DNA from 4 places in the Rhizobium sp. 01N48 genome. Region 3 is predicted to be linked to each of the others. Evidence: predicted binding sites of a transcription regulator. Region 3 holds the regulator's gene; each other region holds the start of a gene.
The links. Region 3 encodes PhoB, which activates phosphate uptake and scavenging genes when phosphate is short. Its sites were predicted from a motif close to TGTCATNNANCTGTCAT; they were not measured.
Positions count from the first base shown of each region.

Region 1: the regulator PhoB is predicted to act here: its motif matches at 3,535-3,551, upstream of ugpB (sn-glycerol-3-phosphate ABC transporter substrate-binding protein UgpB).
Region 2: the regulator PhoB is predicted to act here: its motif matches at 2,253-2,269, upstream of AC1DOG_RS01805 (BtaA family protein).
Region 4: the regulator PhoB is predicted to act here: its motif matches at 4,304-4,320, upstream of AC1DOG_RS00260 (DUF1045 domain-containing protein).

Region 1 is NZ_JBFTQT010000006.1:257,481-264,547, forward strand. It holds gene AC1DOG_RS14480 (histidine phosphatase family protein) at 1-111, opposite strand, end outside; gene pmtA (phospholipid N-methyltransferase PmtA) at 113-709, opposite strand; gene dnaN (DNA polymerase III subunit beta) at 819-1,937, opposite strand; gene rsmI (16S rRNA (cytidine(1402)-2'-O)-methyltransferase) at 2,267-3,127, shown strand; gene AC1DOG_RS14500 (YraN family protein) at 3,117-3,500, shown strand; gene ugpB (sn-glycerol-3-phosphate ABC transporter substrate-binding protein UgpB) at 3,624-4,952, shown strand; gene ugpA (sn-glycerol-3-phosphate ABC transporter permease UgpA) at 5,019-5,903, shown strand; gene ugpE (sn-glycerol-3-phosphate ABC transporter permease UgpE) at 5,918-6,766, shown strand; gene AC1DOG_RS14520 (sn-glycerol-3-phosphate import ATP-binding protein UgpC) at 6,769-7,067, shown strand, end outside.
Region 2 is NZ_JBFTQT010000001.1:364,741-371,807, reverse strand. It holds gene AC1DOG_RS01815 (transglycosylase SLT domain-containing protein) at 1-724, shown strand, start outside; gene AC1DOG_RS01810 (serine hydrolase domain-containing protein) at 746-2,137, opposite strand; gene AC1DOG_RS01805 (BtaA family protein) at 2,317-3,561, shown strand; gene AC1DOG_RS01800 (class I SAM-dependent methyltransferase) at 3,558-4,232, shown strand; gene AC1DOG_RS01795 (glycoside hydrolase family 25 protein) at 4,363-5,160, shown strand; gene AC1DOG_RS01790 (lytic murein transglycosylase) at 5,243-6,502, shown strand; gene metF (methylenetetrahydrofolate reductase [NAD(P)H]) at 7,024-7,067, opposite strand, start outside.
Region 3 is NZ_JBFTQT010000003.1:400,590-407,656, forward strand. It holds gene AC1DOG_RS08380 (aspartate aminotransferase family protein) at 25-1,221, opposite strand; gene AC1DOG_RS08385 (GcrA family cell cycle regulator) at 1,649-2,194, shown strand; gene phoB (phosphate regulon transcriptional regulator PhoB) at 2,277-2,960, opposite strand; gene phoU (phosphate signaling complex protein PhoU) at 2,997-3,710, opposite strand; gene pstB (phosphate ABC transporter ATP-binding protein PstB) at 3,754-4,569, opposite strand; gene pstA (phosphate ABC transporter permease PstA) at 4,584-5,906, opposite strand; gene pstC (phosphate ABC transporter permease subunit PstC) at 5,903-7,067, opposite strand, start outside.
Region 4 is NZ_JBFTQT010000001.1:50,369-57,435, forward strand. It holds gene AC1DOG_RS00245 (response regulator) at 1-2,237, shown strand, start outside; gene mnmC2 (tRNA (5-methylaminomethyl-2-thiouridine)(34)-methyltransferase MnmC2) at 2,251-2,991, opposite strand; gene AC1DOG_RS00255 (NAD(P)/FAD-dependent oxidoreductase) at 2,990-4,168, shown strand; gene AC1DOG_RS00260 (DUF1045 domain-containing protein) at 4,393-5,115, shown strand; gene puuE (allantoinase PuuE) at 5,214-6,137, shown strand; gene uraD (2-oxo-4-hydroxy-4-carboxy-5-ureidoimidazoline decarboxylase) at 6,137-6,634, shown strand; gene AC1DOG_RS00275 (nucleotidyltransferase family protein) at 6,694-6,987, shown strand; gene AC1DOG_RS00280 (HepT-like ribonuclease domain-containing protein) at 6,984-7,067, shown strand, end outside.

The sequences.
Region 1 (7,067 bases), on a different contig from region 3:
ACCCGCCGCCAGCCGTGCGCGTGCGGCGCCGACATCCGACAAGCCCCATTTGGGCACCGGGACGGCGGCGTCGATCTTCACTTGCGGGTGGGTGATATAGAGACCGAACACGTCAGCCTCGGCGGTAGATCCAGAGCTGCGCCGGCGGAATATTGCGGACGATGAAGTCGAAGTGCTGGATGTGGTAGCGCTCGGGCCGCGCGATGATCGGCGAAACCGGGCCGTAGGAAATCTGCACGAAGGGGCGTCCTGCCGGCAGGCGGTCCAGCACGCTTTCCAGCATGGCGATGCGCGCCTGCATCGGGAAGTTCAAAAGCGGCACGGCGGAAACGACGCTGTCGAATTTCTGCCCATCCATATGGGCCAGCGTCTTGTCGAGATTGAAGGCGTCGCCATTGATGACGTTTACGCCGGGATAGAGCCGCACCAGATGTTCGTAGAAGTCGGTCGAATATTCGATGGCGACGAGGTTTTCAGGCTTCACGCCACGCTGCAGGATGGCTTTGGTGATGGCGCCGGTGCCCGGGCCGAGTTCGAGAACCGGAAGGCCGGAGTTTGGGTTGATGACGCTTGCCATCTTACGCGCCGTGATCGACGACGTCGGCACGATGGAGCCAACTGTTTTCGGCCCCTGCATCATCCCCTTGAAAAACCGGATCTCCTCGTCGAATTTCTTGCCCAGCCGTTCCTTGAGGCGCAAGCCACCCATGCCGTTCTCCTTCGTGCAGCACATGCTGCATGCTTATGTGCAGGCAATACGGCGCTAAAACAAGGCAGAGCGTCGCAATTGACAAAGTTTGAACGGCAAATGCGACGCGCTACACGCGCATCGGCATCAGCACGTAGAGGGCATCGTCGCCGGCGGTGTCGCGAATGAGCGTCGGAGAGCCGGCATCGGCCAGAAGGAAGATCGCCTGATCACCGGAGAGTTGCGCGGTGATATCGAGCAGGTACTTGGCGTTGAAGCCGATTTCCATGGCGTCGGTGTCGTATCCGACCGCCACTTCTTCCGTGGCGCTGCCCGAATCCGGGTTGTTGACGGTGAGCAGCAGCTGTCCGTCCGAAAGCGCCAGCTTCACGGCGCGGCCGCGTTCCGACGAGATGGTCGAGACGCGGTCGACGGCCTGCGCGAAGCTCGTGCAATCGACGCGCATTTCCTTGTCGTTGCCGGTCGGGATGACGCGCTGGTAATCGGGGAAGGTGCCGTCGATCAGCTTCGAGGTCATGACGATAGAGCCGATGGAAAGGCGGATCTTGGCGTCGGAAACTTCGACCGTGACCATCGCTTCCGGGTTGTCGACCAGCTTCTGCAGTTCGCCGACCGTCTTGCGCGGAATGATGATGCCAGGCATGCCCTCGGAGCCCGAGGGAGCGTTGACGTCGGCGCGCGCCAGGCGGTGGCCGTCGGTTGCGACGGCGCGCAGCTTCAGGTCGCCTTCGCTTTCGATCGTGTGGAAGAAGATGCCGTTCAGATAGTAGCGGGTCTCTTCCGTCGAGATCGCGAACTGGGTGCGATCGATCAACATCTTCAGATCCGTCGCCTTCAGCTTGAAGGTGTGCGTGAAGGTGCCGGCCGTCAGGTCTGGGAAGTCGGATTCCGGCAGGCACTGCAGCGAGAACTTCGAACGGCCGGACTGAACCGTCATCGAGCCGCCATCCTGGCTGGTGGCGAGCAGAACTTCCGAGCCGTCGGAAAGCTTGCGCACGATGTCGTAAAGCAGATGGGCGGGAACCGTGGTGGCGCCGGGCTGCTCGACATTGGCGGGCGTCGCTTCCGTCACTTCCAGATCGAGGTCGGTCGCCTTCATGTCGAGGTTCTGGCCATCGGCGCGCAGCAGGATGTTCGACAGGATCGGGATCGTGTTGCGGCGTTCAACCACGCGGTGAACGTGGTTCAGCGACTTCAAAAGGTTGGACCGCTCAATAGTAATACGCATGGGATGCTACCGCTTTCGACCGTTACTGCCCGGGCGCGCTTGAACGCGCCTGAATAATGCCTTTCCCAAAAGCTGGGATCGGAGGATTGGACGCGCAAAATGGCAGAATTTTGCGGACGAATGCAAGAGGCGCAAAGGTCGCTGCCCCAGCAATTGCCATTTTCGCTGCGGATGCTCACAGAAATCACCGTTACCGGCGAAGTCCTGCCCCTTGCCGAAGAGAAAGGTGTCGCCCATAAAGGCCGGAAGCCAGAAAGGGCACACATATCTTGAGCAATGACGAGACGACGACAGAGGGCGGCAGGCAGCGCAGCTTCCGCCTGCACAACATGGCCGTTCCCGCCCGCCCGCAGGAGCCCGGCCTTTATCTCGTCGCGACGCCGATCGGCAATCTCGGCGACATAACGCTGCGCGCGCTGGAAACGCTCGCCGGTGCCGATGTGCTCGCCTGCGAGGACACCCGCGTCACCCGCGTGCTGCTCGATCGCTACGGCATCCAGAACCGCCCCTACGCCTATCACGAGCACAATGCCGACGAAGCCGGGCCCCGGCTGCTTGCCGCGCTCGAAGCGGGCAAATCCGTGGCGCTGGTCTCCGATGCCGGCACCCCGCTGGTCTCAGACCCCGGCTACCGCCTCGCGCAATCGGCGATCGAAGCCGGCTATCGGGTGATCCCGATCCCTGGCGCATCGGCGCCGCTGGCAGCCCTTGTCGGCTCCGGCCTTCCGAACGATGCCTTCCTCTTTGCCGGTTTCTTGCCCACCAAGGACAAGGCCCGCCGCGACCGCCTGTCCGAGTTCGCCGCCACGCCGGCGACACTGATGTTCTTCGAATCCCCGCACCGCATCGGCGCCACGCTCATTGCCGCAGCGGACGTTCTCGGCGGCGATCGCCCGGCATCCGTCTGCCGCGAGCTGACAAAGAGCTACGAGGAATTCCGCCGGGGCACGCTCGCCGAGCTCGCCGCTCACTATGCGGATGTCGATAATGTCAAAGGCGAGATCGTCCTCGTCATCGGCCCGGCGCCGGAACGCGCGATCGAAGAGACGGATATCGACGCCATCCTCGCCGATCTCTCGCAAACGCTTCCGACCGCCAAGGCCGCCGCCGAGGCCGCCCGCATCACCGGTCTCCCCCGCAAGGAACTCTATCAGCGCCTTCTCGACCGAAAGGCGGGCGATGTCAGGTAACGACGCTACGGACCCGCATCAAAAGGGTCTTCGCCGCAAGGCACTGCGTCGGGGCCATGTCTCCGAATACATCGCCGCTTTCTATCTCATTCTCAAAGGCTACCGCATTGTCGCGTTGCGCTACCGCACGCGCCTCGGCGAGATCGACATCATCGCCCGCAAGGGCGATCTGGCTGTGTTCGTCGAGGTGAAGGCGCGTCGCGACGAGGGCGCGGCCGTCGATGCCGTCTCGCATCTCGCGCAGACCCGCATCCGTGGTGCCAGCGATCTCTGGCTCTCCCGCCAGCGCGACCATGCCCGCCTGTCTCAACGCTACGACATCGTCGCCATCTTGCCCGGGCGATGGCCGGTCCATTTGCGCGATGCGTTCTGATCGCTTTCGTTAGCTGAGTAAATTCTTCGGAATTTGTAATCGGCCCGTCACAAAACTGTTAAGGAGGTGTCACAATAGGCCTCTATTGCGTCCTCACGCCAACAACGGTGGAGAGGGTTTTTCATGTTTAAGTCGATTTCATTGGCCGCTGCTGCGGTTGCTTTGTCCGCTTCCGCGTCCTTTGCTGCAACCGAAGTGACCTGGTGGCACGCCATGGGTGGCGAGCTCGGCAAGAAGCTCGAGGAAGTTGCCCAGAAGTTCAACGACAGCCAGAGCGAATACAAGATCGTTCCGGTTTACAAGGGCACCTATCCCGAGACGCTGACGGCCGCTATCGCCGCCTTCCGCGCCGGCCAGCAGCCCGCCATCGTTCAGGTTTTCGAAGTCGGYACCGGCACGATGATGGCCGCCAAGGGCGCCGTCTACCCGGTCTACCAGCTGATGAAGGACGAGGGTGAGCCTTGGGATCCGTCGAAGTTCCTGGCGCCTGTCGTCGGCTACTATTCCGACGCTGAGGGCAACATCCTGTCGATGCCGTTCAACTCGTCGACCCCGATCCTCTACTACAACAAGGACGTCTTCAAGAAGGCCGGCCTCGATCCTGAAGTCGCTCCGAAGACCTGGGCCGAGCTTGCCGAAATGAGCAAGAAGATCGTCTCTTCCGGCGCTGCCAAGTGCGGCTTCACCATGTCCTACGGCGCGACCTGGGTTGGCCTGGAAAACTACTCCGCCATCCAGAACCTGCCTTACGGCACCCAGCAGAACGGCTTCGGCGGCATGAACGCCGAGTTCACCTTCAACGGCCCGAACCAGGCCAAGTTCTGGGATCACCTGAAGACCTGGCAGGATGAAGGCGTCTACAAGTACGGCGGCCCGAGCGCCGGTGCCGACGCTGCTCCGCTCTTCTACTCGCAGCAGTGCGCAGCCTACATGAACTCGTCTGCTTCGCGCGCCGGCGTCATCAACAACGCCAAGGACTTCAAGGTCGGCTTCGCGCCGATGCCTTACGACGACACCGTCACCCAGGATCCGAAGAACTCGATCATCGGCGGCGCAACGCTGTGGGTTCTGAACGGTCAGAAGGACAAGGCTGTCTACAAGGGCGCCGCCAAGTTCTTCACCTACCTGTCGCAGCCTGAAGTTCAGGCCGATTGGCACCAGTTCACCGGCTACCTGCCGATCACCAACGCTGCTTACGAGCTTGGTCAGAAGCAGGGCTACTACGAAAAGAACGCCGGTTCTGACATCGCCATCAAGCAGATCATGCGCGGCACGCCGTCGGAAAACTCCAAGGGCGTTCGCTTCGGCAACCTGACGCAGATCCGCGACGTCATCGACCAGCAGTTCGAAGCCGTTCTCAACGGCAAGAAGACCGGTCAGGAAGCGCTCGACGAAGCCGCAAAGCAGGGCAATGCCAAGCTGCGCGAATTCGAAGCAGCGAATTCCAACTAAGGGTCGCTCCCTCCGTCAGCCCTCTCCGGCCCGTCCGGGGAGGGCATTTTCCTTGAGGGGTCATGCATGCAAACCAAACGCACCGTCTTCCAAAGCCGTCTCCTGCCTTATCTCCTGATCGCACCGCAGTTGCTCATCACGATCGTCTTCTTCGTGTGGCCGGCGGTTCAGGCCGTATGGCAGTCCTTCCTGCGCCAGGATCCCTTCGGTCTGAAGGACACCTTCGTCGGTTTGGCGAACTACACGCGCTTGCTGCAAGATCCGGATTATCTGAATTCGCTGACCGTCACCTTCGTCTTCTCGATCGGTGTCACCGTGCTGTCGATGGGGCTGTCGCTGCTCTTCGCGATCTGCGTCAACCGCGTGATCCGCTCGCAGCGCTTCTATACGACGCTTCTGGTCTGGCCCTATGCCGTTGCGCCGGCCGCATCCGGCCTGCTCTGGTGGTTCATGTTCAACCCCAGCGTTGGTATCATTCCCTATGTGCTGGAACATTTCGGCTACAGCTGGAACCATCGCCTGAACCCGAACAATGCGATGATCCTGATCATCATCGCCGCCGCCTGGAAGCAGATCTCCTACAACTTCCTGTTCTTCGTCGCCGGCCTGCAGTCGGTCCCGCATTCGCTGACCGAAGCCGCCGCGATCGATGGCGCCGGACCCATCAAGCGCTTCTGGACCGTGGTCTTCCCGCTGCTGTCGCCGACCACCTTCTTCCTGGCTGTCATCAACATCACCTACGCGATGTTCGACACCTTCCCGATCATCGACGCGGCCACCTCGGGCGGTCCGTCGCAATCGACCAACATCCTTGTCTACAAGGTCTATGCCGATGGTTTCGTCGGTCTCAATCTCGGCCCGTCGGCCGCGCAGTCGGTCGTGCTGATGCTGATCGTGGTCGTCCTGACCGTCGTCCAGTTCCGCTGGATCGAGCGCAAAGTGCAGTATTGAAGCGAGAGCCAGCCATGGTCGAGAACCGTCCCTTCCTCAATTTCCTCACCCACTTCGTGCTGATCATCGGCATCGGCATGGTGGTGTTCCCCGTCTACCTCGCCTTCATCGCCTCGACGCGCGGTCCCTCGGACTTCTTGACCGGCGTGGTGCCGATGACGCCGGGCCACCAGATGCTGGAGAACTACGGCGTGCTGCTCGGGACCGGCGCATCCAACGCCGGCGCACCGCCGTTCCTCCTGATGCTCGGCAACAGCCTGGCGATGGCCATCCTGGTCGCGATCGGCAAGATCGCCATTTCGATCATCTCGGCCTTCGCCATCGTCTATTTCCGCTTTCCCTTCCGCACGGTCGCCTTCTGGATCATCTTCATGACGCTGATGCTCCCCATCGAGGTGCGCATCCTGCCGACCTACAAGGTCGTTGCCGATCTCGGCATGCTGAACTCCTATGCCGGCCTCGTCATTCCCGTCATCGCGTCGGCGACCGCCACCTTCCTGTTCCGGCAGTTCTTCCTGACGGTTCCCGAAGAGATGATGGAAGCGGCGCGCGTCGATGGCGCCGGCCCGATGAAGTTCTTCTGGGATATCCTGCTGCCGCTGTCGCGCACCAATATCGCGGCACTTTTCATCATCATGTTCATCTACGGCTGGAACCAGTATCTCTGGCCGATGCTGATCACCACCGAACCCGGCTACTACACCGTCGTCATGGGCATCAAGCGCCTGGCCGCGGTGCTGGATGGCGATACACAATGGAACCTTGTGATGGCAGGCGTCATCCTCGCGGCCCTGCCGCCGGTTCTGGTCATCATTTTCATGCAGCGCCTTTTCGTCAAAGGCCTGGTTGAGACGGAGAAGTAACAATGGCCTCCATCGACGTCGATAATGTCGGCAAGATCTATCACGGCGGCGTTCGCGCCGTTTCCGGCATCGAACTCAAGATTGCCGATGGCGAGTTCATCGTGCTCGTCGGTCCCTCCGGCTGCGGCAAGTCCACCCTGCTGCGCATGATCGCAGGCCTCGAGACCATCTCCGAAGGCGAGGTGAAGATCGGCGCGCGGGTCGTCAACAATGTCGAGCCCGCCGATCGCGACATCGCCATGGTCTTCCAGAACTACGCGCTCTATCCGCATATGAGCGTGCGCCAGAACCTGGAATACGG
Region 2 (7,067 bases), on a different contig from region 3:
ACCTGGTACTCAGATCGGCGGCGATCAGACCGCTCCATCCGTCGCAACCGCCGCCATGCCGACAGTCGATTCGGCGCAGCAGACCGCGCAGTTGCAGCCTGCCGCTTACGGCCAGATCCCGCTGACACCTGAAATGACCGCGATCCAGTCCGTGGTGCCGACACCGCGTCCGGGTGCTCCGTCGACCGAACTTGCTTTCGCCGCCAGCCCGCAGAACAATGCCATTGCCGCCCTGTCGGCGATCGACACCACGCCGCACTCGATGATGGACTACGGCTTCGACACGTCGGGCCCGATGGACCCGCCGACCGCGCCGCCGATGTTCAGCGACAATGACAGCGACGACGATGGCGCACCGACGGTCGAAAAGAGCGCGATCACCAAGATCATCGAAAAGTACTCGCAGATCTATAAGGTTCCCGCGACGCTGCTTCACCGCGTCGTTCACCGCGAAAGCCGATACAACCCGAAGGCCTACAACAAGCGCGGCTACTTCGGCCTCATGCAGATCAAGTACAACACCGCCAAGTCGATGGGTTACGACGGACAGCCTGAAGGCTTGTTCGACGCCGAAACCAACATCAAATATGCCGCCAAATACCTGCGCGGCGCATGGCTGGTGTCCGACAACAGCGAAGACAACGCCGTCAGGCTATATGCCCGCGGCTACTACTACGACGCAAAGCGCAAGGGCATGGACGACATCGCCCACGGCAACTACTAAGCCTTACAGCCTTTAACGTCTCTATTGCGCGAGATCGGCCGAGGCCGATCGGGTCGGCGGCGGCAGCTTCGCCAATATCTCCTTCAGCAGAATTTCCGGCCGGTATCTGAGCCAGCTCGGTGTCAGGCCAAGCCTGACCATGACGAGACTGGCCYAGGGCACGATCACCATGCTCTGTCCGTCATGTCCTTCCAGCCAGAAGGCGTCGTCCGGAATGCCGGTCTCCCCGCTCCTGCCGCTGCCGGGCGGGCGAAGCCAGGACTGACCATGCGAATACATGCCGCCGGAAGATGCCGTCGGCGTGCGCATCATGCTCATGAAGCTCTCGGGCAGCAGCCGCTCACCGTTCCAGACCCCATCCTGCAGCAGGAACTGCCCGAACCGCACCCAATCGCGCGCCGTCGCATAGAGATAGGAACTGCCGGCGAAAGTTCCGCGCGCATCCACTTCGAACGCCGCGCTCGACATGCCGAGCGGATCGAACAGCGCCGTCCTCGGATAGTCGATCGCCTGCTTCTCGTCGCCAAGGCGATCCATCCAGATGCGGGAGATCAACACGGATGTTCCGCTAGAGTAGTTGAACTGCGTGCCGGGGTCGTCGTCGAGAGCAAGGCTTGCCGGCAGCGCCGTCTGGTCGGCGTCGAGATAGAGCATGCGCGTGACGTCAGCCACGGTGCCATAATCCTCGTTGAACCTGAGGCCGCTCTCCATCCCAAGCAGCTGCCCAAGCGTGATCTGCGACCGCTTGTCGTCGCGCCATTGCGCAAACAGCCCGGCATCCTCGGCGCCGATCTTGCCGTCGAGCATCAGCCGGCCGACGAGCGCCGCATTGACCGTCTTGGTCATCGACCAGCCGATCAATGGCGTTTGCGGCCCGAAACCCTTGCCGTAGTTCTCCGCGACGATCTTGCCGTCATGCAAGACGACCACGGCGCGCATATGCGCGCCCGTCAAATCAGGGTCGGCGAGCAGTGCTGCAATCGCCGCGTCGTTTTCGATCGGCAGCGCGGCTGCGTCCTGTGCAGGCTTCGCGACGACAGGCTCGGGCACCGCCTTTCGCGCAGCAGCGAAATCGCCATCAGGCACGGCCGTGCAGCCGAGGCCATCGCGGTAGATCGCATAATTGGCCGCAAACAGCCCGAGGATGCGCGCCGTCACCTGCTTGCCGGCCTCATCGACCTGCACGCGAATCAATCTGAGTAAGGGATTGCCGGGCGCCTGGACGTCTTCGGCAAGCACGGCATTCGCATCGCGCCCCGCCAAGAAGACATTCGAGCAGACGATCTTCGCCGCATAGCCGTCGCCGATCCTGAGCAGCTCCGGCGGCCTGACATAAAGCCAGCCCGCACCCGCAACGACGATGACAGCAACACCCGCAGCCGCCGCCTTCAAGATGCGCAGAACGCGTCCCATGAGCACCCCTCCCCAGCCAATAGAGAAACAGGAAAATTGCCCTTTAGAAAGCGCCGTCAAGTCCCGGCCGTTCCCAATTGCGCGAGGCGCCCGCAGCCCGGCCGCCCACAGGGGACGTCATCAAACTGTAGCGCCGCCGCGTTAAACGCCCTGAACGCTAAATGTTGAGAGACTCACTTATGACGGAATTTGCCCCGGATGCCGGCTTCCGCAAGAACCGGAAACTCAAGGCAGCTCTTCTCCGCCACAAGGCCTTTTCGAAAGAGGGCCTGTCCGAACGTCTTTTCGGGTTGCTCTTTTCCGGCCTCGTCTATCCGCAGATCTGGGAAGATCCCGATCTCGACATGAAGGCAATGGAGCTCGAGCCGCATCACCGCATCGTCACCATCGGCTCCGGCGGCTGCAACATGCTCGCCTATCTCTCGCAAAGCCCGGCTTCGATCGACGTCGTCGATCTCAACCCGCACCATATCGCGCTGAACAAGCTGAAGCTTGGCGCCTTCCGCCACCTTCCCGCTCACGCCGATCTCGTTCGCTTCCTGGCAAGACCCAACCAGTCCGCCAACAGCCAGGCCTTCGATCGCTTCCTGTCGGCCAATCTGGATGAAGCCACGAGCAACTACTGGAACGGCCGCAAGTTCGGCCGCCGCCGCGTCACCGTCTTCGACCGCAACATCTACAAGACGGGCCTGCTCGGCCGCTTTATCGGCGCCGCCCACCTTCTCGCCCGCGTCCATGGCATCGACCTCACCGGCGTCGCCAAGGCGAAGACGATGGAAGAACAGCGCCAGCTCTTCGACGAGAAGATCGCGCCTCTGTTCGAAAAGCCTGTCGTGCGCTGGATCACCAGCCGCAAGAGCTCGCTCTTCGGCCTCGGCATCCCGCCGCAGCAATATGACGAGCTCGCAAGCCTCGCCGCCGACAATTCGATCGCGCCGGTTCTGCGCCACCGCCTTGAAAAGCTCACCTGTCATTTCCCGATGCAGGAGAACTACTTCGCGTGGCAGGCCTTCGCCCGCCGTTATGCCGATGAAGGCGAAGGCCCGCTGCCGACCTACTTGAAGGCCGAGCACTACGAGGCGATCCGCGCCAATGTCGATCGCGTCAGCGTTCATCATGCAAGCTTCACCGAACTGCTTGCCGGCGAACCGGCCGCCTCGCGCGACCGCTACATCCTGCTCGATGCGCAGGACTGGATGACGGACCAGCAGCTCAACGACGTCTGGTCGGAAATTTCGCGCACCGCCCGCGACGGCGCCCGCGTCATCTTCCGCACCGCCGCCGAAAAGAGCATCATCGAAGGCCGCCTGTCGCCCGCCATCCGCGACCAGTGGACCTATCTCGAGGATCGCTCGCTCGAACTGACCGCGCTCGACCGCTCGGCGATCTACGGCGGCTTCCACATCTATGTGAAGAAGCCATGAGCCAGACAGATATGAGCCCGGTGGACGCCCCCTCTGAGAAACATGCCGACCTGATGGACGGCATGTATCGCTACCAGCGCCATATCTATGATCTGACGCGCAAATACTATCTCCTTGGCCGCGACCAGACGATCCGCAATCTCGATCTTATCAAGGGCGCCACGCTGCTCGAGGTCGGCTGCGGCACCGGTCGCAACCTGGCGCTGGCCCACAGGCATTATCCTGAGGCCAAGCTCTACGGCCTCGACATCTCGCAGGAAATGCTGATCTCGGCCCGCAAAACCTTCGCGGGCCTGAACACCTCGGCCGATTTCCGCGTCGCCGACGCCACGGCCTTCAACGCCCGCGATTTCGGCGTTGATGGCTTCGACCGGGTGATGATCTCCTACGCGCTGTCGATGATCCCCGATTGGGAACGCGCGATCGACGCCTCGCTCGCGGCACTCGCGCCCGGCGGCCAGTTGCACGTCGTCGATTTCGGCCAGCAGGAAGGCCTGCCTGGCTGGTTTCGCGCCCTGCTGCGCTCGTGGCTCGACAAGTTCCACGTCACGCCGCGCGCGACGCTGCGAGACGTCCTGCAGGCCAAGGCTGACCAGGAAAATGCCCAGCTGATCTTCAAGACGATCGGCGGCGGCTATGCCTGGCGCGCGATAATAATTAAGGCCCGCTAATATTTAGCTTGAAACTAACCGATTTTTTACGTTGATATGGTGAATAGAGAGGGCATCTAAGCGCTGGACGCGTCAATTCGAAGGTCAGGCTGTGGGGCAAAAAGATCATTCGGTTCACGACGGAACATCCATGCGCCGGCTTCTGTTATGCGTATTGCCCCTTGCCCTTATGCTCGCTGGCTGCACCTCCTCGGGCTATGACTATCTCTCCACCGCCTCCATAAAGCCGAAGATGCGGTTCCAGGACACCGATCCGCAGGATTTCGGGCCTAAGCATCCGCAGCAAAACGCCATCCACGGCATCGACATCTCCAAGTGGCAGGGCGATATCGACTGGCAGACGGTGCGCAAGTCGGGCGTCGACTTCGCCTTCATCAAGGCGACCGAAGGCAAGGACCGCATCGACCCGCGCTTCAGCGAATACTGGCAGGAAGCTCGCCAGGTCGGCATTCCGCACGCCCCCTATCATTTCTACTATTTCTGCTCGTCCGCCGACGAACAGGCGGACTGGTTCATCAGCAACGTGCCGAAGGAATCCATGAAGCTGCCGCCGGTGCTCGATGTCGAGTGGAACGGTGAATCGAAGACCTGCCGCACACGTCCCGATCCCGAGACCGTGCGCTCCGAGATCAAGCGCTTCATGGACAGGCTCGAAGCCTATTACGGCAAGCGCCCGATCATCTACACCTCGGTCGACTTCCACCGCGAAAATCTCGACGGCTATTTCCAGGATTATCACTTCTGGGTCCGCTCCGTCGCGAAGCACCCTGAGGTCACCTACGCCAACCGTCGCTGGGCCTTCTGGCAGTACACCTCGACCGGCGTGATCCCTGGGATCAAGGGCCCGACTGACATTAACGTGTTCGCGGGTTCGGCGAAGAACTGGAATAACTGGGTCGCTGCCGTATCCAAGGATAGGAATTCTTAGTAACGTCCCGTTTTCTTTCTTGCTTCTGTCACAATCATTTGGGACATCGACAGCAATTCAAGCAATGACGAGGATACACTCCATGCACCGCACGCCTGCAAGCCGTTCTGCGCTCGCTCTCCTCCTTGCCGCTGGTCTGGCGACCGGCGCGGCAGCGCAAACACCGGCCCCGGCCGCACCGGCCAGTCAGGCGCCCGCGACGGCGGCAGCCCCCGCCGCGCCTGCGTTCGCATGTGACGGCGATCTCTCCACCTTCCTCGCCGGCGTTAAGGCCGAAGCGATCGCAGCCGGCGCATCGGCAGAGGCCGCCGACAAGGCGCTTGCCGGTGCCCAGATCGATCCGAAGGTGCTGAGCCGCGACCGCGCCCAGGGCGTGTTCAAGCAGACCTTCCTCGAATTCTCCCAGCGCACCGTCAGCCAGGCCCGCCTCGACATCGGCCGCCAGAAGATGAAGCAGTTCGCCGACGTCTTTGCCCGCGCCGAACAGGAATACGGCGTGCCCCCTGGTGTCATCACCGCCTTCTGGGCGATGGAAACCGATTTCGGCGCCGTGCAGGGCGATTTCAACACCCGCAACGCGCTCGTGACGCTCGCTCATGATTGCCGCCGTCCGGAACTCTTCCGCCCGCAGCTGATCGCGCTGATCGAGATGGTCCAGCACGGCGACCTCGACCCCGAGACCAACACCGGCGCCTGGGCCGGCGAAATCGGCCAGGTCCAGATGCTGCCGCGCGATATCATCGCCTACGGCATGGACGGCGACGGCGACGGCCATGTGCGCCTGAAGCAGAGCGGCCCGGACGCCATCCTGACCGCCGCCAAGTTCATCCAGCACCTCGGCTTCCAGAAGGGCCAGCCCTGGCTGCAGGAAGTCACCATCCCGCAGGACCTGCCCTTCGAGAAGTCGGGCCTCGGCGGCACGATGACGGCGGGTGAATGGTTCGCGCTCGGCGTCAAGCCGCGCAACGGCGACACCAGCTTCGGCACGCTGCGCGGCGATCTCGTTCTGCCGCAGGGCCGCCTCGGACCGGCCTTCATCGCCTATCCGAACTTCGGCATCTATCTCGAATGGAACAAGTCCTTCATCTACACGACCTCGGCCGCCTATTTCGCGACCCGCCTCTCCGGCGCCGAGCCCTATCTCAAGGGCACGCCTGAGCAGGGCCTGACCAACGACCAGATGAAGGAACTGCAGACCAAGCTCGACACGATGGGCCACGACGTCGGCGCCATCGACGGCATCCTTGGCTCCGGCACCCGCATCGCCATCCAGAAGCAGCAGCAGCGCCTCGGCATGCCGGCCGACGGCTGGGCAACGCCCGCCCTCCTCAACGCGCTCTGAGCGCCCGCGAGAAAGCTGAAAACGACGACAAGAGCCGGGCCAAGCGCCCGGCTTTTTCGTTTTCCGATTTCGTGAGCGTTTTCAGCGGCCTGTACCACGCCTGCAATCCGCCACAGGCGTAAACGGTGGGTCGCCCTTTTTTACGCTCCGTTAAAATGTGTGAATATTTTTCCGACCGATTTTGTCGTGAAGATTCAGCGAAGTAGCTTTTGTCACCAGTGGGAGATGTGACATTTTCGCCGCATCGCAGCAAAAAAAGCGCTTTCCAACTGCCACAGTCCCGACATATTATCAGCTCGTTAACGCGAGGAGACAGACATGGGACTGACACGATCCTTGAATGTCCTTTTGATCGGTGCGGCGTTTCTTTTCGTGCTGTCGATGCTTTTCATCTGACACAGGATGCCGCTTCAAACGGACTATGCCGACACTCCTAGGGCGAAGAGTTCATGAAACAGAAAAAGCGCATGCCATCGCGGCATGCGCTTTTTCAGTTCTATAGACTGTAAACTTCGCCTTGATCAGGCGGCAGCACCGGCGCTCTTGGCCGCATTGCGCTTGAAGC
Region 3 (7,067 bases):
CCATCCGGCCGGGCATCCATCCATTCAAGCCGTCTTCTTTGCCTTGGCGCGCACGCTCTCGGCGGCGCGCTCCAGGCGCGCGAGGCCTTCGCGGGCTTCGTCAGCGGTGACGACGAGCGGGGGCAACAAACGGATGACATTGTCGCCGGCCGGAATGGCCAGCAGGTTGGCAGCGCGGATGGCCTGCAACAGCTCAGTTGACGGAACAGCCGCCTTGACGCCGAGCATCAGGCCTTCGCCGCGGATATCCTCGATCACATCAGGGAAACGATCCTTCAGCGATGCAAGGCCCTGACGGAAGACTAGCGCGACGTCGTTGACGTGGCGCAGGAAGCCTTCCTCGAGGATGACATCGAGCACGGCATTGCCGACGGCCATGGCGAGCGGGTTGCCGCCGTAGGTCGAGCCATGGGTGCCGGCCTTCATGCCGGAGGCCGCTTCGGCCGTTGCCAGGCATGCGCCGAGCGGGAAACCACCGCCGATGCCCTTGGCGACCGCCATGATATCGGGCGTCACGCCGGACCATTCATGCGCGAAGAGCTTGCCGGTGCGGCCGACGCCGGACTGAACCTCATCGAGGATCAGAAGCAGGCCGTTTTCGTCGCAGAGCTGGCGCAGCGCCTTCATGAATTCCGTGGTCGCCGGGCGGATACCACCCTCACCCTGTACCGGCTCGATCAGGATACCGGCCGTGGCATCGGTGATCGCGGCACGGACGGCTTCGATATCGCCGAAGGGAACCTGGTCGAAACCGGGCGTCTTGGGGCCGAAGCCTTCGAGATACTTTTCCTGGCCACCGGCGGCAATCGTTGCCAGCGTGCGGCCGTGGAAGGCGCCTTCGAAGGTGATGATGTGGAAGCGCTCGGGATGGCCCTTCGAATACTGGTAGCGGCGCGCGGTCTTGATCGCGCATTCCAGCGCTTCGGCGCCGGAATTGGTGAAGAACACCTTATCCGCGAAGGTTGCATCGGTCAGCCGCTTGGCAAAGCGCTCCTGGCCGGGGATTTCGTAAATGTTGGAGAGGTGCCAAACCTTCTCGGCCTGATCCTTCAGCGCGCCGACGACGTGCGGATGGCTATGGCCGACGGAGGTCACGGCAACGCCCGCGCCGAAATCGAGATATCGCTCGCCAGTTTCGGTGATCAGCCACACGCCCTCTCCTCGCTCGAACCGCAGCGGGGCACGAGAGTAGGTATCATAAAGCGGCGCGGCTTCAGCCATGGCGCGATCTCCTGTCATTCGCTCAACAAAGGCCCGGACTCCGGCTAAAAAGCGGGTGCCCGGAAATGAAAAATGCCGCCTTTCGGCGGCGAGGGGCACTATTGTCTTTTCGCAGTGCGATGTCAACAAAACTGAGCTTTTGCCGCATGCGTCAAGCAAGCATCGGGGCGCCGGCGAGCTATCAACAGCTAATGTTGCAGAAATGACTCTACCACCCAGCAAGTTGGGGAAAACCGAGAAATCGATTCGCCGCGATTCAACCGACTCTTGTCACGGAGTCGCCCTCACTCTAGGTTAAAACTCAATTACTAGACTGCATGCGGCGGAACTAGTCACCAAAATCGAGCAAGCGTTTCTTGGTCCGGACACGTCCGTGCCATGGGTGAAGGATTCTGCCTACACCAACGCAATAAGGCGGAGACAGGGCATGAACTGGACAGACGAGCGCGTTGAAAGACTGAAGAAGCTTTGGGCCGAAGGCTTGAGCGCCAGCCAGATTGCGGCACAACTTGGCGGTGTAAGCCGCAACGCCGTCATCGGCAAGGTCCACCGCCTGAACCTGCCTGGCCGCGCCAAGGCCGGCGGCACGACGACCGCGACCAGAGCGCCGAAGCGCCCGGCGGTTTCGACCCCGCGCGCTGCCAGCAACTTCAATTCCGCACGCATCTCGCCAAGCCGCGCCGTTGCCCGCCCGCAGGGCGCAGTGGCTCTCAAGGAAGAGATGGACATCGATGCGATCGAGGAAGTCCGCTACCGTCCGGCTTCCAACGTTGTCGTTCCGATCTCGCGCCGCCTCGGCCTTACGGAACTGACCGAGCGTACGTGCAAGTGGCCGGTCGGCGATCCGCTGACTGACGATTTCCACTTCTGCGGCTGCGAGTCCCCTGACAACTCGCCATACTGCACCTACCACCAGCGCATGGCCTACCAGCCGGTCAACGAGCGCCGCAAGGCAGCCAACCGGGTCGCATGACCCGGAAAGCCGGATAAGGAACACAAGAAAACGGGCCCTCGCGGGGCCCGTTTTTCGTTGGATCGGATGGAATGGAAGCGCCTTACGCTTCCATGGAATAGCCGGCGCCGCGAACCGTGCGGATGACATCCTGCATGTTGGAGAAGTTGAGCGCCTTGCGCAGGCGGCCGACGTGCACATCGACGGTGCGTTCGTCGACATAGATGTCATGGCCCCAGACGCCATCGAGCAGCTGCGAGCGGGAGAAGACGCGGCCCGGCGACGACATCAGGAATTCCAGCAGGCGGAATTCGGTCGGTCCGAGGCGGACTTCGCGGCTCTTGCGGTGAACGCGGTGGGTTTCGCGATCGAGCTCGATATCGCCGCACTTCAGCAGCGAGGAGAGCACTTCGGGCTTGGCGCGGCGCAGCATCGCCTTGACGCGGGCAACGAGCTCAGGCGTCGAAAACGGCTTGACGACATAATCGTCGGCGCCGGTCGACAGGCCGCGAACGCGTTCGCTTTCCTCGCCACGGGCGGTCAGCATGATGATCGGCAGGCGCTCCGTCTCGGGGCGCATGCGCAGGCGACGGCAGAGCTCGATGCCGGATACGCCGGGCAGCATCCAATCGAGGATCAAAAGATCAGGCGTGCGTTCCTGCAGCCGGATCTCGGCCTCGTCACCGCGAAGGATGGTATCGACTTCGAAGCCTTCGGCCTCAAGGTTATAGCGAAGAAGCACGCTCAGTGCTTCTTCGTCTTCAACGACTGCTACTCTTGGGATCATTCGTCTCGGTCTCCTGGGGGCGTGGGTCCGGAACGCTTATTCCGTGACCGCGCCGACGGTGTTGGCGGTGTCGTCCTTCGGACGCTCGCCTTCCGGCTGGGCGCCGGTAGCCATGTAGTAGATGGTCTCTGCGATGTTGGTGGCGTGGTCGCCGATGCGCTCGATGTTCTTGGCGCAGAAGAGAAGGTGCGTGCAGCTGGTGATGTTGCGCGGATCTTCCATCATGTAGGTCAGCATCTCGCGGAACAGCGAGGTGTACATCGCGTCGATTTCCTCGTCGCGTTCGCGGATCGACTTGGCACGATCGGCAACGCGGCTGGTGTAGACGTCGAGAACTTCCTTGAGCTGGACGAGCGCCAGTTCGGAGAGATGCTCGAGACCGCGGGCGAGCTTGCGCGGAACGCCCGTGCTCTGAACCGCGATGACGCGCTTGGCGGTGTTCTTGCCAAGATCGCCGACGCGCTCGAGATCGGCCGCGATGCGGATCGAGCCCATGATTTCGCGAAGGTCGGCGGCCATCGGCTGGCGGCGGGCGATGGTGATGATCGCCTTTTCGCCAATCTCGCGCTCGGCGTGATCGAGGATCACGTCGTCGGAGATGACCTTCTGGGCGAGCGAAGTGTCGCCGTTGACGAGCGCGCGAACGGCGTCGCCGACCATCTGTTCCGCGAGGCCGCCCATTTCGGAGATGCGGCGCGTCAGGAACTTGAGATCATCGTCATAGGCGGAATAGATATGTGTCGATGCCATGGGGCTTATCCTTGAATGTCCTGAGGTTTACCGGTTTCGGAGATCAACCGAAGCGGCCCATGATGTAATCCTGGGTGCGCGGATCATCCGGGTTGGTGAACATCTTGTCGGTATCGTTCTCCTCGACGAGGTTGCCGAGGTGGAACATGGCGGTGCGCTGCGAAACGCGGGCTGCCTGCTGCATCGAGTGCGTGACGATGACGATCGTGTAGGCTTCGCGCAGCTCGTGGATGAGCTCCTCGACCTTGGCGGTCGCGATCGGGTCAAGCGCCGAGCAGGGCTCGTCCATCAGGATGACTTCGGGGCTGACGGCAATCGCGCGGGCGATGCACAGACGCTGCTGCTGACCACCCGAGAGGCCGGTGCCGCCTTCATGCACGCGGTCCTTGACCTCGTTCCACAGGCCGGCGCGCTGCAGGCTCTGCTCGACGATGACGTCCATGTCGGCCTTCGCCTTGGCGAGACCGTGGATGCGCGGGCCGTAGGCGACGTTTTCGTAGATCGACTTCGGGAACGGGTTCGGCTTCTGGAACACCATGCCGACGCGGGCGCGCAGTTCGACGACGTCGATATCCGGATCGTAGATATCATCGCCATCAAGCGTGATCTTGCCGGTAACGCGGCAGTTGTCGATCGTGTCGTTCATGCGGTTCAGGCTGCGCAGGAAGGTGGACTTGCCGCAGCCCGATGGACCGATGAGAGCCGTCACGGTGTTTTCGCGGATGTTCAGCTTCACGTCGAAAAGCGCACGCTTCTCGCCGTAGTAAACCGAGACGTCCTGGCCGATCATTTTATACGGAATGGTATTCATCTTCTGGTCTAGCGCCTTCTCAACTGCTGCTTCCGTCAACATGTTCATGATGTTTACTCCGTTTACCAGCGGCGCTCAAAGCGACGACGCAAGAGAATGGCTCCGAGGTTCATGACGATCAGGAACAGGAGCAGGACGATGATGGCGCCGGACGTGCGCTCGACAAAGGCGCGTTCGGCTTCGTTTGCCCACATGTAAACCTGCACCGGCAGAGCCGTGGAGGGATCCATCGGGGTGGCAGGCGCATTGGCAACGAAGGCGACCATGCCGATCAGGAGCAACGGCGCGGTTTCACCGAGCGCGTGCGCCAGACCGATGATGGTGCCGGTCAGGATGCCAGGCATTGCCAGCGGCAGGACGTGGTGGAACACCATCTGCATCTTCGAAGCGCCGAGGCCGAGAGCGGCTGCGCGGATCGAAGGGGGCACGGCGCGCAGGGCTGCGCGGGTGGCGATGATGATGGTCGGCAGCGTCATCAGCGTCAGCACCAGACCGCCGACCAGCGACGCGGAGCGCGGCAGGCCTGCGAAGTTGATGAAGACGGCGAGACCGAGCAGACCGTAGACGATCGAGGGAACGGCCGCGAGGTTGTTGATGTTGACCTCGATCAGGTCGGTCAGCTTGTTCTTCGGCGCGAACTCTTCGAGATAGATCGAAGCGGCGACACCGATCGGCAGCGACAGGGCAAGAACGATCAGCATCAGGTAAAGCGAGCCGATGAGGGCGACGCCGAGACCTGCGGCTTCCGGACGGCTGGAGTTGCCGTTGACGAAGAGGCCGGTGTTGAACTCCTTGTGGAGCGTGCCGCTGGCGGCCATCTGCTGCATCCAGCCGACCTGGCGGTCGTTGACCTTGCGGTTCTTCTCGTCAACCGTCAGGTCGATCTGGCCCTTGTTGGCCGAGTCGACGTTGGCGTCGGCGAGAAGCGTGACGTTGACCGTCTTGCCGATGAGCGACGGGTCGGCGACGACCATGTCGCGAAGCACGATCGGTGCACCCTTGGAGATCATCGCGGTGGCATCACGCGTTTCCGGACGGCTCTCAGCATTGATGCCGAGCGTCTTGACCATGGCGTCGCGGATGAGCACCGGATAGTTGGCGGCGATCAGCACCGACGGGTCGGTGGCGCGCTTGTTGTTGGGGTCGAGCACCTTTTCGGAGAACTCGATCGGCAGGGTGATCGAGGTCTGCGCGAAGGCCGTGTAGCCCTGACGGATAACCGTCGTGAGCAGGATGGCCAGGAAGATCAGACCGAAGGAGATGGCAGCGATGCCATAGGCCTGGAAGCGGCGTTCGGCGGCGTAGCGACGCTTGATGCCGATGTCGCGGCGGGCCGGCGCCTTGGAGACGACGACGCCCTGTCCGGAGGAAACAACGTCCGTCATTCGTACTGCTCCCGGTATTTGCGCACAATGAAGAGCGCGTAGATGTTAAGGCAAAGCGTGATGAAGAACAGCGTGATGCCAAGCGCGAAGGCAACCAGCGTCTGCGGCGAGGTGAACTCAAGGTCACCCGTCAGCTGGTTGACGATCTTGACCGTCACCGTCGTCATCGGCTCGAATGGGTTGATCTGAATGCGGGCTGCAACACCGGCCGCAAGCACGACGATCATGGTCTCGCCGATGGCGCGCGAGGCGGTCATCAGGAGAGCGCCGACGATACCTGGCAGGGCGGCGGGGAGAACGACCTTCTTGATCGTTTCCGAACGCGTGGCGCCGAGGCCGAGGGAACCGTCACGCAGGGCGCGCGGCACGGCGGTGATGATGTCGTCAGACAGCGAGGAGACGTATGGGATCAGCATGATGCCCATGACGATACCGGCGGTCAGAACGCTCTGTGCCTGGATGAAGTTGCTGTAGTCGCCGGTCAGAAGGCCGTTCACCTGGGACGAGAGGTCGCGCAGGAAGGGGCCGACGGTGATGAGGGCGAAGAAGCCGTAGACGATGGTCGGGATACCGGCCAGCACTTCGAGCAGCGGCTTGGCGATACCGCGAACCTTGGGAGCCGCGTATTCCGCCATGTAGATGGCCGCGAAGAGACCGACCGGAACAGCGACCAGCATGGCAACGAGGCCGATGTAGAGCGTGCCGAGCAGCAGCGGGATCAGACCGAACTGGCCGAAGGACGAGCTGCCGGCGCCGGCAAAGCGCGGATCCCAGACGGTGCCGAAGAAGAAGTCGGCGGCCGGAACTTCAGCGAAGAAGTGGGCTGCTTCCGTCAGCATCGACATGACGATGCCGACAGTGGTCAGGATCGCGATGGAGGATGCGAGCAGCAGCCCCCAGAGCATGACGCGTTCAACGCGGTTGCGGGCCCGGAAACGGGGAGCGACTTCGCGCAGGGCATAGAAGCCACCGGCAACGCCGAGCGCGAGAACGACCAGCGTCATGATCAAGCGGCTGATGCCGCTCTCGGTGTTCAGCTTCTGAGCGCCTTCGATCATGTAAGGCTGCGGAACGCCGGCGAGCGGAACGCCCTTGGCGGCGAGCTTGGCCTGGAGACCGGCGGGATCGCCGACGCCTGCGGCAACGTCTTCGCTCGCGAGC
Region 4 (7,067 bases), on a different contig from region 3:
ATCCGCCGGGCGTGACCGCCGAGGAAATCCTTGCGCGGCGCACCGATCAGTTCCGCTCCGACCAGCCGGCGGCAGCCGAGATCAACTGGGGCGAAAAGTTTCTCCTGGTCGACAGCCGCAAGATCTCGACGGATCGCATCCTGCTGACCTATGCCGATGTCTCGGCCGTGCGCCGGCATGAGCGTGAAATCCACGCCGCCCGCGAAGAGCTCGAAAACCTCGGCGAGCTGATGGGCGATGCGACGCATGCGATGTCGCAAGGGCTGCTCGTGCTGCAGGATGGCGAAATCCTGCTCAGCAACGATGCGCTGGCCGGGATGCTGGACCTTGCATCCGAGCGCGTCGCCGTCGGGCGCAACTGGCGCGAGATGCTGGCCTTCTGCGCCACGCGCGGTGATTTCTCGGAAGATGCCGACCACCTGCTCAACGATATCGGCCAGGCGCTTGCCGACGGCCAGCCGGCGTCGCATCTGTTTCGTGTGCCCGATGGCCGCTGGGTGCAGATGGACGTCATGGTCAGCGCGCGCCGGCACTGGGTCGTGCTGTTCACCGACATTTCGGCGATGAAGATCCGCGAAGTCGACCTGGAGAGCCTGCTTGAACGCGCCGAGGTCGCCGATCGGGTGAAGTCGGAGTTCCTGGCCAATATGAGCCATGAAATCCGCACGCCGATGAATGGCGTTCTCGGCATGGCGGAACTGCTGTCGAAGACCAATCTCGATACGCGCCAGAAGACCTTCGTCGATATCATCACCAAGTCCGGCAATGCGCTGATGACCATCATCAACGACATTCTCGACTTCTCGAAGATCGATTCCGGGCAGATGACGCTGCGGCGCGTGACCTTTGATCCGATCGAGGCCGTCGAGGACGTGGTGACGCTTCTGTCGTCGCTGGCGGCGGAAAAGAGCATCGAGCTTCTGGTGCGCGTCATGCCGGGCCTGCCCGCCGCTATCATCGGCGACGCCGGGCGTTTTCGCCAGATCGTCACCAATCTCGTCGGCAATGCCGTCAAGTTCACCGAGCGGGGCCATGTGCTGGTCGAGCTCGGCTATGTTGCGGGTGCTGCCGACGAGATCATGGCGACGCTGCGCATCGAGGATACCGGGATCGGCATGCCGAAGGACCGACTCGACCAGATTTTCGGCAAGTTCTCGCAGATCGATTCTTCCTCCACGCGGCGTCACGAAGGCACCGGCCTGGGGCTGGCGATCACCGCCGGTCTCGTCGATCTGTTCGGCGGCTATATCGAGGTCGACAGCGCTGTCGGCGAAGGCTCGGTCTTCACCGTCACCCTGCCGTTTACCGTCGGCGCCAGGCGGGCCGAGCCGCGGCCGCTGCCGGTCAATGTGCGCGGCGCACACGTGCTTGTCATCGACGACAACGCCGTCAACCGCCAGATCCTGACCGAGCAACTCACGCAATGGGGCTTCGATGGCGCGGCGGCCGAAGACGGCGTCGAGGGGCTCGCCATTCTGGAGGAAGCCTTCGCGCTCGGTGTTTCGATCGATGCGCTTGTGCTCGACTACCAGATCCCCGGCATGAACGGCGCCGATATCGCCCGCCTGCTGCGCGCCGACGAACGCTTCGCCGACTTGCCGATCGTCTTCCTGACGTCGATGGATATCTCCGGCACCGAGAAGGAATTCGCGGCGCTGAACGGCCAGGCGCATCTGATGAAGCCGGCGCGGGCCAACGTGCTGCGCAATACCATCGTCGACGTCGTCCGGACCAACCGTATCAGGCTGGCGCCGACGCTGCGCCCCGTCATCGAGGCGCCGCCGCTGGAACCTGAATTATTGCCGGAACCACTCAACGAAAGAGCGCCGCCGTCCTTCATCGATGTGCTCGTCGCCGAGGACAATGAGGTCAACCAGATTGTCTTCACGCAGATCCTGCAGGCTACGGGTCTCAACTTCCTCGTCGTCAAGAACGGCGAAGAGGCTGTCGAGGCCTGGGAAGCCTATACGCCGCGCATCATCATGATGGATGTATCGATGCCCGTGATGAACGGCCACGACGCGGCGCGGCGCATCCGCGAGCTTGAGCGCGGGCAGGGGCACCGCGTGCCGATCATCGGCGTCACCGCGCACGCGCTCGACGCCGACCGCGATCTCTGCCTGGACGCCGGCATGGACGACTACATGGCCAAGCCGATCAGCCCGGAACTGCTGGAAGAAAAGATCGCACTCTGGCTCGGCAAGGAAAGCCGCGCGAGCGGGATTTCGCTGAGCTGATCCGGATCTCGACCTAACCCTCGGCGCGCTTGACGCCGCAGAGCATTTCGCGCTTGCCGGCGAAACCCGGACGGCGCTCGACCGCAAAGCCGGCGGCGCCCAGATTGCGCCGGACGAAACCGGCGGCGGCGTAGGTCGCGAAGGTGCCATTGGGGACGGTCTTTTCGCAGACGAGCGTCATCAGCTCCTGCGACCACATGTCGGCATTTCGCGATGGGGCGAAGCCATCCAGATACCAGGCATCGAAGCCGGCCTTAGCGGCCGCCACGCCATCGAGCGCCCGACCGCAGACGACGCTGAGCGTGGTCTGCTCGTCGAGCTTTAAGGACAAGGTGCCCTCGGGCTGATCGGGCCAGGCCGAGACCAGCGCGATGCGCTCGGCGTCGATCTCCGGCCAGTGCGACAGCGCGCGGTCGATCTCGTCTCGCCGCATCGGGTAGAGCTCGAAGGACATGAAGTGCAGATGCTGTCCTTCCGCGCGCTCCAGCTTCCAGTTCCTGAAGGTCTCGGCGAAGTTGAGGCCGGTGCCGAAACCGAGCTCACCGATCAGGAAGTTTTGCGCCTCGGCCCATCGCTCGAGCAGGCCGTTTCCGGCGAGGAAGACATGGCCGCATTCGAGGCGGCCGTCGGTCTGGCAATAAAAATGGTCGCCAAAGGCCGGCGAATAGGGCATATCGCCGTCGCGCCATTCAAGCGGCCGGTTCGCTATCTCAGCCTGTGCCAAATTAATCTGATCGGGATCGATGTCTGTCATGTCAACAGCCGATAGTCCGGCCTTGCCCTCGGGTCAATCGTCCACTGAACTGTTGATCGTCGGCGGTGGCATCATGGGCCTTTGGGCGGCCGTCTACGCCGAGCGCATGGGGATCGACGCGGTGCTGATCGATGCCGGCGTGCTCGGAGGTGGGGCGAGCGGTGGCCTGCTCGGCGCGCTGATGCCGCACATGCCGGACAAATGGAACCCGAAGAAGCAGTTTCAGTTCGATGCGCTCGTGGCGCTTGAGGCCGAGGTGGCGCGGTTGGAGGCCGAGACGGGTCTCTCAACGGGCTACCGTCGCTCCGGCCGCCTGATCCCGCTGCCCAAGCCGCATCTGCGCGATATCGCGCTCGGACATTCAGCCGATGCCGACAGCCATTGGCATGCCGGCGAGCGCCGCTTCCATTGGCATGTGATCGATACGCCCGCAGTATCCGGCTGGCCGGACGCTTCCGGTATGGAGGGCGGCTTTGTGCATGACACGCTGGCCGGCCGGGTGGCGCCACGATCGCTGACGGGTGTGCTCGCAGCGTTCCTCCGCCGCGCCAAACACATCCGCATCATCGAGAATTCAGCTGTTCGCGGCATAGATGCCGAGCGCGGGATCGCCGAGACCGATGAGGGGCCGATTGCCTTCGGACATTGCATCATTGCGGCCGGTTACCAGTCGTTTCCGCTTCTGGCGCGCGACACGGCGGGCCTGACACAGCCGCTCGGCCAGCCGGTGAAGGGACAGTCGGCGCTTCTGAAGGCCGATATCGATCCTGGCCTCCCGACAATCTTCCGCGACGGGCTCTACGTGGTGGCGCATGAGGGCGGGCATGTCGCGATCGGCAGCACCAGCGAGAACCGTTTCGACGCACCCTTTTCGACCGACGGGCAGCTGGATGTGCTGGTCGAGAAGGCGCGGGCGCTGGTGCCTCTGCTGCGCGATGCGCCCGTTTTCGAGCGCTGGGCGGGGCTGCGCCCCAAGGCGATCGACCGCGACCCGATGATCGGTCCGCATCCCGCGCATGAGAGACTGCTGGCGCTGACCGGTGGCTTCAAGGTCAGCTTCGGCCTAGCTCACCGGCTCGCCGAGGCGGTGGTGCGTATGGCAGCTGGCAGCGCGATACCGTTTGCGGTGCCCGAGAGCTTTCACCTGATCAATCATATTCACGTCGCTTCACGCTAAAGTGCCTCGCGCTCGCTTGAATTTTCTCGTTTCGCCTACGCTTTTCCGCTTTTCGCCGTCTTGATCCTGAAATCAGCGGCCACTTTCGCGAGATATTTGGCAATTCACGTTAAACGTGAATTAGCACTCGCTGTCCTTCGTCAATCTGTCATGCAAATCGCCTATCTGCTTGCAAAACGGCGGCGCGCTGACGAGTCGCGCCTGGTGCCGACGGAGAAAATTGCATGCGATACGCCATCTGCTTCACGCCCGCCGCGAATGACCCGCTGTCGCATGCGGCTGCCAATTGGCTTGGCCGAAACGTGTTTTCTGGCGAAATGGTGGAGCCCACGGCGATCCGCGGGCTCAGCATCCACGAGGTCGCCTTTCATACGGCGGTGCCGCGGCGCTACGGTTTTCACGGCGCGTTGAAGGCACCATTCCGGCTTGCTACCGACATGTCGGAGCCGCAACTCCTGCGGGAACTGATGCGCTTCTGCGGCACGCTGACGCCATTTTCCATTCCGCGGCTCGAGGTTGCGCGCACCGGTAGCATCTTCAGCCTGGTGCCTTCGCTTCCCTGCGACAACGTCCAGTATCTGGCCTCCTCGATCGTGCAGCAGTTCGACCAGTTCCGGGCGCCGCTCAGCGATGCCGATATCGAGCGCAGCGATCCGGATGGGCTTTCGGCGGCGCAGTTCGCCAATCTGCATCGCTGGGGATGCCCCCACGTGATGGACGAGTTCCGCTTCCACATGCCTTTGACCGGACCGGTCAGCCTGGTCGACATGTCGCGCATCGAGCGATCGCTGCGCAGCGTTTTCGAGCCGGTTCTCGTCGATCCCGTAAAGATATCGAACGTGGCGCTGATGGTCGAAGAGGGCAATGGCGGGCCGTTCCGGGTGCATTCGCTGCATCCGATGGGCAAGGTCAGCGCGCGGCGCGAGCGGGTTCCCGTTCCGGCCTAAGCGGTTGTGCCACAAAGGCAAAACTCTGTTGCGCAGTTTCCGCCTCGACATTCGCTCTTGAGGTGTTACCGTTCGCCGACTTTCTGGAAGGTGATTTCATGGTATCCGAGACTTACCCGCGCAATCTCGTCGGCTATGGCCGCAACACCCCCGACCCGAAATGGCCCGGCGGCGCCAATATCGCCGTGCAGTTCGTCATCAATTACGAAGAGGGCGGCGAGAGCTGCATTCTGGATGGCGACGCGGCCTCGGAAAATCTGCTGTCGGAGATCGTCGGCGCGGCGGCATGGCCCGGCCAGCGCAATCTCAACATGGAATCGATCTACGAATACGGCTCGCGGGCCGGTTTCTGGCGGCTTTGGCGGATGTTCACCGAGCTCAAGGTGCAGGCGACCGTCTACGGCGTGACGCAGGCCATGGCGCGCAACCCCGAGGCGGTGGCGGCGATGAAGGAAGCCGGCTGGGAAATCGCCAGCCACGGCTACCGCTGGTTGGAATACAAGGATTTCCAGGAAGAGCTGGAGCGCAAGCATATTCTCGAAGCCGTGCGGCTGCACACCGAACTAACAGGCGAGCGGCCCTACGGCATGTACCAGGGCAAGCCATCCGACAACACGCTGCGGCTGGTGCAGGAAGAGGGCGGCTTTCTCTACTCGTCGGACAGCTATGCCGACGATCTGCCTTTCTGGGTGAAGGGCGTGGACGACAAGCCGTTCCTCATCATTCCCTATACGCTCGAAACCAATGACATGCGCTTCGCCACGCCGCAGGGCTTCAACTCGGGCGACCAGTTCTTCACCTATCTCAAGGATGCCTTCGATACGCTTTATGAAGAGGGTGAGGCGGGCAGCCCGAAGATGATGTCGATCGGCCTGCATTGCCGGCTTGTCGGCCGCCCGGGCCGCGCGGCGGCGCTGAAGCGCTTCATGCAATATGTGCTGGAGCACGAGAAGGTGTGGATCCCGCGCCGCATCGAGATCGCCGAGCATTGGCACAAGCACCACAAGCCGGAGGCCATCTGATGATCGCGCGCGACGAGTTCATCTCCCGCTTCGGCGGCGTCTTCGAGCACTCGCCCTTCATCGCCGAGCGCGCCTTCGACGACGGTTTCGTCGGCGAGACACTCGACGTCGACCGCGTGCACACGGCGCTGGTGGCGATCTTCCGCGCCGCGAGCCCGGAGGAACGCCTCGGCGTTCTGCGCGCCCACCCCGATCTCGCCGGCCGCCTGGCGATCGCCGGTGAGTTGACCGAGGATAGCAAAAAGGAACAGGCCGGCGCCGGCCTCGACCGGCTGAGCCCTGAGGAGCACCAGCGCTTCACCGAACTCAACCGCGCCTATGTCGAAAAATTCGGCTTTCCCTTCATCATCGCGGTAAAGGGTCTCGACAAGCAGGCAATCCTCTCGGCCTTTGAAAAGCGCATCGACAACAGCCGCGACGCGGAATTCGAAACGGCGACGGCGCAGGTGGAACGCATCGCGCTCCTGAGGCTCGAGGCGCTTCTGCCCTCGCGCTGATGGCGCCGCTTTTCTCTTGTCCGTCCGCCGCTTATAGTCGTCGAGAGGGAGCGAGTGCGATGCGACCATCGGAAGTGCTGGAGCAAAACAGGCAAGCGATCCGCGAGGCGACCAAGCGCTTCAACGCGGCGAACCCGCGTGTGTTCGGCTCGGTGGCGCGGGGCGAGGATCGGGCGGATAGCGATCTTGATATTCTGGTGGATGCGCTGCCCGGAAGCACGCTGCTGACGCTGGGCGGTTTGCAGGATGCGCTCGATCAGATGATGCTTGGCACTGAGGTCCACTTGCTGACACCGGGTGACTTTCCGGAAGATGTGCGCCGTGAGGTTCTGAACGAAGCAAAGCCGATATGAGCCCGGAGCGGATCGCCAAGCTTCTCGATCGTATGAGGCAGGCGGCGGCCGATGCCCATCGCATGATCGAAAACGTCAGC